Regions from separate parts of the Streptomyces sp. DH10 genome, predicted to be linked through region 3. Evidence: riboswitches for the same ligand, from Rfam matches in the RefSeq annotation. Region 3 holds a riboswitch; each other region holds the start of a gene.

Region 1 (2,192 bases), on a different contig from region 3:
CCAGCAGCACGATCGCGACCGCGCCGATCAGCCAGGACAGGATCGCCGCGGGGCCGGCCGCCACGACCGCCTTCTCGGCGCCGTACAACCAGCCGGAGCCGATGATGGAGCCGACCGACGCCCACATGAGGCCGATCAGTCCGACATCCCGGCGGAGGCCGTCTCTTACCATGAATTCAAGGGCCTCTCATAAATGAACTCGGAGAGTTCGGCGAGCAAGAGGCCTCAGATTAGGAATCGATTATCCGGCGGCAGAAGGCGAGTTGCGCAGCCTTGACCGGGCGCGGGTATTTCCTGGGAAGTGTTTCAGGAATTCTGTAGGCGGCGATGAGGAATCGTTGAGGTCACTGCCCGAGCCGGGGGATCTCGATCGCCGGGCAGCGGTCCATCACCATCTCCAGTCCCGCGGCACGGGTCCGGTCGTACGCCGCCTCGTCGATGACGCCGAGCTGGAACCACACCGCCTTCGCGCCCTTCGCGGCCGCCTCGTCCGCGACGGCTCCGGCGAGATCGCTGTTCACGAACACGTCCACGACGTCCACGTCGAAGGGGATGTCCGCCAGACTGGCGTACCCCTGCTCGCCGTGCACCGTCTCCGCCTTCGGGTGCACGGGCACGACGCGCTTGCCGTAGCGCTGGAGCACGGCGGCGACGCCGTACGCCGCGCGCTGCTCGTTCGACGACAGGCCCACCACGGCCCAGGTGTCGCCGAGCCCGGTGAGGATCCTGCGGACCGTTGCCTCGTCGCCGTACACCGGCGGCCTCCTCGAAAGTCGCGGAAGAACTGTCGTCCGCACAACGACGGACGGTGCGCGGTGATTCCCCGGCGCCCTCCGTGATAGCTTGCCGAGGCCAGTCGAACCCATGTACGTGGGTCAGGGAATCCGGTGCGAATCCGGAACTGACGCGCAGCGGTGAGGGGGACGGGCGGGGCCTCGGCCACTGGACGGCGTGTGACGTCCGGGAAGGCGCCCCGTACCGGACGAACCCGAGTCCGAAGACCTGCTGGCGGCCCCCGCGGCGGTCCGCGGCGGGGGAGCACCGTACGACCGGGCTCCGCGATCGAGCCCTCGACGACTGAGGACTGGTTTCCGTGCCCCTCGCCCGACCTGCCCGACCCGCCCGTGCCGCCGTCCTGCTCGCGGCCGGCTCCCTGCTCCTGACCGGCTGCGGCGACTCGAAGGCCACCGCCGAGAAGGCCGCCGTCACCCTCGACAACTGCGGGCACGAGGTACGCGTCGAGGCCGCGCCGCGACACGCCGTCTCCCTCAACCAGGGCACCACCGAGATCCTGCTCTCCCTCGGCCTCGCCGACCGCCTCGCGGGCACGGCCACCTGGACCGACCCGGTGATGAAGGGGCTGGCGAAGGCCAACGCGAAGGTGCCGCGCATCTCCGACAACAACCCGTCCTTCGAACGGGTCCTGGACGCCGGCCCCGACTTCGTCGCCGCCTCCTTCGTCTCCACCCTCGGCAAGGGCGGCGTCGCCACCCGCGAGCAGTTCGAGAAGCTCGGCGTGCCCACGTACGTCTCCCCGTCGGACTGCGCCGGCAAGGACAACTCCGGGGGCGGCGACGGCGCGCGCGCCAAGGCGCTGGGCATCGACACCGTCTACGGCGAAGTACGCGACCTGGCGACCGTGTTCGGCGTGCGGGAACGGGGCGACAAGCTCGTCGCCTCCCTCCAGCGGCGCATGGCCAAGGCCACACGGGGCGTCGACGCCTCCGACGTCACCCTCCTGTACTGGTTCGCCAACTCCGAGTCGCCGTACATGGCGGGCTGTTGCGGAGCGCCCGGCGTCATCACGCGGGCCCTCGGCGCGAAGAACGTCTTCGACGACACGCACGAGGAGTGGCCGCAGATCAACTGGGAGACGGTCGCCGAACGCGACCCCGACGTCCTCGTCATCGGCGACCTCACCCGCAAGTCGCAGACCGCCGAGTCGGCCGCGAAGAAGATCGCCTTCCTGGAGTCCAACCCGGTCACCAGGAACATGGAGGCGGTCAGGCACAAGCGGTACGTGCTGCTCAGCGGGCAGGCCATGAACCCGACCATCCGCACGGTCGAGGGAGTGGAGAAGGTAGCCGCCGGACTGCGCGAGTTCGGGCTCGTGAAGTGACGGTCCGCGGACCCGCGCTCGGTGTCGCGGGCGCCTTGCTGCTGGTGGTCTCCCTGGCCCTGGCGATCACCGT
Region 2 (2,192 bases), on a different contig from region 3:
ATCAGCGAACCGCGCGCACGGATGCGGGAGTACGCGATGCCGATGCCGCCGGCGTGCTTCGACAGCCGCGCCACCTGGTGGTACCTGTCGTAGATCGAGTCCAGCTCGTCCTTGGGGGAGTCGAGCAGGTAGCAGGACGACATCTGGGGGTGCCGCGTGCCGGAGTTGAAGAGGGTGGGGGAGGAGGGGAGGTAGTCGAGCCGGCTCATCAGCCCGTAGAGCGCGGCGACTTCGTCGACGGAGCGGCGGGTGTCGTCCTCGGCGAGACCGGCGGCGACGCGCAGCATGAAGTGCTGGGGCGTCTCGATCACCTTGCGGGTGATCGGGTGCCGGAGCAGGTAGCGGCTGTGCAGCGTGCGCAGGCCGAAGTAGCCGAAGCGGTCGTCGGCGGCCGTGTCGATCAGGGCGTCGAGACGGGCGGCGTGGACGCGCACGAACTCGGCGGTCCGGTCGGCGATGAGGCCCTCCCGGTGCCCCACCGCGACGGACTCGGTGAAGCATGTGACGCCCTGCGAGGCGGCCTCGGCGCGGATCCCGATCGTCAGCAGGCGCGCGGCCAGCCGGGAGTAGGCGGGGTCCTCGGAGATGAGGCCGGCGGCCGCCTCCGTCGCCAGCTCGCGCAACTCCGACTCGTCGGCCCGCGCGGACCGGCCGCGCAGCGCGGCGGCGGCGACCCGGCCGGGGTCGGCGTCGGGGAGGTCGGCGGTCAGCTCGGTCAGGGTCCGCAGCAGCGCGGCACCAGGACCGTCTTGCTCTTCTTCGGCGGCTGAGACCGGATCGGCTGGCGCGATGGTCACGTGGGGCTCTCCCTCGCTCGGCACGGGGGCCTCGCAGGGCAGCGGGCAGCACGCGAGCGCACGCGGCGTCGCGTCCACCGGCCCACTCCGCGAGGCCCGGACGTCAGGGCGCACCGGCCGGGCGGCCGGGCGCGCTGTCGGCAGGTCCTCGGACTGAAGCCTGTGCGCGAACACGCACAAGTACACCGTTGCGGGACAGTTCCGGATTCGCACCGGATTCCCCTGCGGCGACAGCGAGCATGAGCATACATCTTGTGCCGGGTTGAGAAAGCACCCCTAGATGTAGTGCCGCGACGGTTTCACCCGCTTCTGGCGAGGATGCCTCGGCGTTTACGCCGGGGAGCAATCGCCTCCTGTCGGCCGCGACGCGGAGCGTCGCCGCGTCGGCTCTTTGTCCGGCGAGGGGCGCCCGCCCACGGCTGCCCGGCGGAGCCGGGGAATGCGAACAGTCGTCCCGCGGGTCACCTGCTGTGGTGAGTGCGGGGCGAATAGCGGTTGTGTGTGCGGATGTCGTACTACGGTCCGATGCCATGAGGCTGGTCGTGCAGGTGAAGTTGCTGCCGACGCCCGAGCAGGCGTCGGCGCTTGAGGCGACCCTGCGCGCCTGCAACCGGGCCGCCACCTACGCTTCGCAGGTTGCCTTCGCCGAGAACCTCAAGGACAACCTTCAGGCCGGAAACCTGGGCTCGCCCACCTCCAAGCGGCACCGCAGGGCGGTCGGCTCACCGATCGCCTTCCGCCCGGAGGCGGCCCAGCCGTTCGACGACCGTTGCCTGTCGTGGCAGTACGACGCACGCACGGTGTCCATCTGGACCGTCGCCGGGCGGATGAAGGGCATCCGCTTTGTCTGCTCCCCCGAGCAGCTCAAGACCCTCGTGCAGTACTGCAAGGGCGAGAGCGACCTCGTCCAGCGCGGCAGGAAGTGGTTCCTGATCGCCACCTGCGACATCCCCGGCCCGGAGGTGTACGAGCCTGCCGATTGGATCGGGGTCGACCGGGGCATCGTGAACCTCGCCACCACCAGCGACGGCACCAACCACCAGGGCCGCCGCTTGTCCCGCTACTGGCGCTGGCAGGCCCGCAAACGTGCCGAACTCCAGGCCAGGCGGACCCGCTCGGCCACCCGCCGCGCACAGAAGGAACGCCGCCATGCCACCCATGTGAACCACCGGATCAGCAAGGAGATCGTGTCCGTTGCCCAACGCACCGGTCGCGGCATTGCCGTCGAGCACCTCGGCGGGATCCGCGAGCGGGTACGGCTACGGGGTCACCAGCGGGGCACCCTCTCCTCATGGCCCTTCCACCAGCTCGGACACCACCTCGCCTACAAAGCTCGTAAGGCCGGGGTGCCATTCCTGGAAGTGGACGCACGACATACCTCGCAGCGCTGCCCGC
Region 3 (2,192 bases):
CCGGCCTCTACCTCGCGCCCGAACGCGCCCTGGGCCGGCCTGCGGGTCCCGCCTCCGACATGTACTCCCTGGGGTGCGTGCTCTACCAGCTCCTCAGCGGCCGCCCGCCGTTCCAGGCCGACACCGCCGTCGCACTCCTCCACCAGCATCTCGACAACGTTCCCGTACCGCCCCGCGAGCTCGGTGTCACCGGTCTGCCGCCGGCCTTCGAGAGCTACCTCCTCGCCCTGCTCGCCAAGCAGCCCGAGGACCGGCCCACGGCACAGCAGGCCGCCGAGTGGTTCGCCGGCGGCGCCTGGCAGGGGCTGCCCGAGCCACTGCCGGAGGCGGCGTCCCCGGTGCCGTCCTCCGGGCCGGGACCGTACGCGGCGTCCCCGGTGCCCTCCTCCGGGCCGGGACCGTACACGGCGGCCGGCACCGGCGCCCCGGCCACGTACGCGCTGCCCACGGGGTCTCGCACCGCCCCGGGCGGGCGTTCACGTCGCTCCGCACCCCGTAACGGCCCCGGCAACCACCGGAGGCTGGCCGCGGCGGTGGCCGCGGCGGCGCTGTTCCTCGCCGCGATGCTCGCCGGCATGATGTGGTTCTCGCCCGACAAGACCGCGACGGAGGGTACGGAACCCGACGCGTCGCCGTCCGCGAGCAGCCCGGCCGCCGTCTCGTCCGCCGGCTCCGCCGAGCCCCTCTCCTCCGCCCCGGCGCCCGCCACGACTCCCCCCGCCGGCACAGTGGCCGATGTCACCCCCTCCCCCGCGGCCCCCGGCACCCCGACCTCCGCCGAACCGACGCCCGGCCTCTCGAGCCCGACGCCGGAGGCGATCAGCGACCCGCCGCAGAAGGCGGACAAGCCCAAGCAGGAACAGACTCCGCAGTCCTGGGAGAACGGGGAGGACGATGACGGAGAGGGCGACGACTGAGCCCTCCTGCGCCGGTGTGCGAGCGGTCGCCCCTTCACGCGCCCCCTCGCGCGCCCCCTCGGCTGGCTTGTCATGGCCCTTATCCCGGCATTACTGTCACCACGCCTTGGTGAACGGGAAATCCGGTGTGATGCCGGTGCGGCCCTCGCCACTGTGATCGGGAAGTCCGGCTCCAGCCCTCGCGGGCAGCCACTGGGTTCTCACGAACCCGGGAAGGCGGAGTACGGGCGGTGGGACCCGTGAGCCAGGAGACCGGCCAAGGCGCGTCAACCATCCACGAGGTGCTGGAGAGGGTCTGCTGAGCCATGCACATTGCCGAGGGTTTCCTGCCTCCGGCGCACGCGGCCGCCTGGGGTGTCGCGTCTGCGCCGTTCGTCGTCCACGGAGTCCGGTCGCTCACCCGTGAGGTGCGCGAGCACCCCGAGAGCACCCTGCTCCTCGGTGCCTCCGGCGCCTTCACGTTCGTCCTGTCCGCCCTGAAACTGCCGTCCGTCACCGGCAGCTGCTCCCACCCCACCGGCACGGGCCTGGGAGCCATCCTGTTCCGGCCGCCCGTCATGGCGGTGCTGGGCACGATCACCCTGCTCTTCCAGGCACTGCTGCTCGCGCACGGCGGTCTGACCACGCTGGGCGCCAACGTCTTCTCCATGGCGATCGTCGGCCCCTGGGCGGGATACGCGGTGTACCGGCTGCTGCGGCGGTACGGCGCGCCGCTGATGGTCGCCGTGTTCTTCGCGGCGTTCGTCGCCGACCTGTCCACCTACTGCGTCACCAGCGTGCAGCTGGCGCTCGCCTTCCCCGACCCGGGCAGCGGGTTCCTGGGCGCGCTCGGCAAGTTCGGCTCCATCTTCGCCGTCACCCAGATCCCGCTCGCGGTGAGCGAGGGACTGCTGACGGTCCTCGTGATGCGGCTGCTGGTGCAGTCCAGCAAGGGCGAACTGACCCGGCTGGGTGTGCTCATCGCCGGCAAGCAGTCCCGCGGCGAGACCGAGGCGGTGGCCCGATGAGCAGGAACACGAAGATCAACATCCTGCTGCTGCTCGTCGTGGTCGCGCTCGCCGTGCTGCCGCTCGCGCTCGGTCTCGGCGACCACAAGGAGGAGCCCTTCACGGGCTCCGACGGCGAGGCCGAGACGGCGATCACCGAGATCGAGCCGGACTACGAGCCCTGGTTCTCGCCCCTGTACGAACCGCCGTCCGGTGAGATCGAGTCGGCGCTGTTCTCCCTCCAGGCGGCTCTCGGCGCCGGTGTCCTCGCCTACTACTTCGGCCTGCG
Region 4 (2,192 bases), on a different contig from region 3:
TCTGACGCTGCCGGCAGCGGCCCTGGTGGCCGCGCTCGCCGAGTACGTCACCGGCTTCGGCAGCTGGGGCACCGCGGTGGTGGCCGTCTTCCTCGTCGCCTCCAGCGCGGCGATCTGGAAGATCTCGCGGCGTGAGGTCGTCGACCACACCAACGTCAACGACACCGACGAGGCGGAGCCCGCCGGTGTGGTGACCACGGCGATGGCAGCGGTGACGCCGCCGCCGGCCGGCACGGCAACGGAGGCGGCGGAGGACCCGGTGCCGTCGTTCCCGGCGCAGGCCACCGCCGAGCGGACGCCCTCGACGACCACCACGGTCTGACCCCGCCGACCCGTAACAAGGAAGAGTCTCCGATATGAAGATCGACTGGGCGGCCCTCGGCTCCGTCTTCGGCGTCAGCCTCGTGGTCACCGTGGCCCTGGTGGCCCTGTTCACCCTCGGCATCACCGGCCTGTCCCGCCGCGAACGGGCGGTGGCCCAGGGCGGATCCGCGGGCCTCGCGGTCACCGGCGCGTACGCGTGCTTCGCGGCGTGCGCGGCGGCTGTGGGGTACGGGATCTATCTGATCGTGGCCTGACGGCCCGACCGCACGAGGTTCCCGACGGGCGGGACAGGACTTCGGTCCTGTCCCGCCCGTCCTCGTGTGACAGGGGGCGGTGTGGGCTTCTCCACAGTCTCCCCTCGCAGGTCAACGGCAAGTTGACGGCTGTTCCCGGCCGTGGTGGACTGCCGGGGCCAGTAACGGCGGCAGGAGAGGAAGCCGGTGGAAGTCCGGCGCGGTCCCGCCACTGTCACCGGGGTAGCGATTCCCCGGGAGCCAGGAACTCTCACCGCCGGTCTAGTCGAACCAGGGCGCGGACACCCTGAGTGAGGACATATCGCCATGCGCGGCTGCCGATCGAAGTTCAGTACCCCACCCCTGCCTGCCCCTACGGACGGCTGAGCCCATGGGTGCCGGTCGCGTCTTCGCGTACGGCGCCGCCGCCGGTCTGATCGGTGACCTGCTGCTCGGCGATCCTCGCCGGGGGCATCCGGTCGCCGTGTTCGGGCGGGCCGCGGGAGCCGTGGAACGGGTGTTGTGGCGGGACCACCGGGGCTGGGGCGCGCTGCACACCGTGGTGTGCGCGGGAGGAGCCGTCGCGCTCGGGAGCGTCGCCGCGCGGGCCGTGCGTGACTCCGCCGTCGCCTCCGCCGCGCTGACCGGTGCCGCCACCTGGGCCGTGGTCGGGGGGACTTCGCTCGCGCGGGAGGCGCGGGCCATCGGGCGTGCCCTGGAGGCGGGGGACGTCGACGGGGCACGGGTGCGGCTGCCGCATCTGTGCGGGCGGGATCCGCAGGCGCTCGACGCCGACGGGATCGCGCGGGCCGTGGTCGAGTCCGTCGCCGAGAACACCTCCGACGCGGTCGTGGGGGCGCTCGTGTGGGGGGCCGTCGGCGGTGTGCCGGGACTCCTCGGGTTCCGCGCCGTCAACACCCTCGACGCCATGGTCGGGCACAAGTCGGCCCGGTACCGGCGTTACGGATGGGCCTCCGCCCGGCTGGACGACCTGGCGGGCTGGCCGGGGGCCCGGCTGACCGCCGTGCTCGCGGCCCTGGCGGGAGACGATCCACGGGGAGCCGTACGGGCCTGGCGCGCCGACGCCGCCAAGCATCCGAGCCCCAACGCCGGGCCCGTGGAGGCCTCGTTCGCGGGGGCGCTCGGGGTGCGGCTGGGCGGGACCTTGTCGTACGGCGGGCGCGTCGAGCACCGGCCCGTGCTCAACGGGGCCGGGCGCGCCGTCGCCACCCGGGACATCGAACGGGCCGTACGGCTGTCCAGGCGTGTCGGCTGGCTCGCGCTCGGCGTCTGTGTCGCCGCGCGCCGCATCGCGAAAGGGCGTACGTCATGACGGGCGGTGGGCTTCTCGTCGCCGGTACCACCTCCGACGCAGGCAAGAGCGTCGTGACCGCGGGGATCTGCCGGTGGCTGGTGCGGCAGGGCGTCAAGGTGGCGCCCTTCAAGGCGCAGAACATGTCCCTCAACTCCTTCGTGACGAAGGAAGGCGCCGAGATCGGGCGAGCGCAGGCCATGCAGGCGCAGGCCTGCCGCGTCGAGCCGACCGCGCTGATGAACCCGGTGCTGCTCAAGCCCGGCGGCGAGAGCAGCAGTCAGGTCGTGCTGCTGGGCAAGCCGGTCGGGGAGCTCAGCGCA

The links. Region 3 has a riboswitch for cobalamin ahead of QC385_RS23585 (energy-coupling factor ABC transporter permease). Riboswitches for the same ligand answer to the same signal wherever they lie in the genome.
Region 1: linked by a shared signal. The riboswitch ahead of QC385_RS03035 (ABC transporter substrate-binding protein) and the one ahead of QC385_RS23585 (energy-coupling factor ABC transporter permease) in region 3 are both predicted to bind cobalamin.
Region 2: linked by a shared signal. The riboswitch ahead of QC385_RS34715 (ribonucleoside-diphosphate reductase subunit alpha) and the one ahead of QC385_RS23585 (energy-coupling factor ABC transporter permease) in region 3 are both predicted to bind cobalamin.
Region 4: linked by a shared signal. The riboswitch ahead of QC385_RS37925 (cobalamin biosynthesis protein) and the one ahead of QC385_RS23585 (energy-coupling factor ABC transporter permease) in region 3 are both predicted to bind cobalamin.

Annotation. Positions count from the first base shown of each region.
Region 1 covers NZ_JARVKU010000001.1:691,990-694,181, reverse strand. Annotated here, with positions in the region: gene QC385_RS03045 (APC family permease) at 1-172, opposite strand, end outside; gene QC385_RS03040 (CoA-binding protein) at 345-755, opposite strand; cobalamin riboswitch at 852-1,010, shown strand; gene QC385_RS03035 (ABC transporter substrate-binding protein) at 1,094-2,119, shown strand; gene QC385_RS03030 (FecCD family ABC transporter permease) at 2,116-2,192, shown strand, end outside.
Region 2 covers NZ_JARVKU010000022.1:111,281-113,472, reverse strand. Annotated here, with positions in the region: gene QC385_RS34715 (ribonucleoside-diphosphate reductase subunit alpha) at 1-797, opposite strand, end outside; cobalamin riboswitch at 920-1,044, opposite strand; gene QC385_RS34710 (RNA-guided endonuclease InsQ/TnpB family protein) at 1,328-2,192, shown strand, end outside.
Region 3 covers NZ_JARVKU010000011.1:218,673-220,864, forward strand. Annotated here, with positions in the region: gene QC385_RS23580 (serine/threonine-protein kinase) at 1-917, shown strand, start outside; cobalamin riboswitch at 1,008-1,192, shown strand; gene QC385_RS23585 (energy-coupling factor ABC transporter permease) at 1,223-1,924, shown strand; gene QC385_RS23590 (energy-coupling factor ABC transporter substrate-binding protein) at 1,921-2,192, shown strand, end outside.
Region 4 covers NZ_JARVKU010000027.1:62,955-65,146, forward strand. Annotated here, with positions in the region: gene QC385_RS37915 (inorganic phosphate transporter) at 1-322, shown strand, start outside; gene QC385_RS37920 (hypothetical protein) at 357-578, shown strand; cobalamin riboswitch at 707-847, shown strand; gene QC385_RS37925 (cobalamin biosynthesis protein) at 949-1,890, shown strand; gene QC385_RS37930 (cobyric acid synthase) at 1,887-2,192, shown strand, end outside.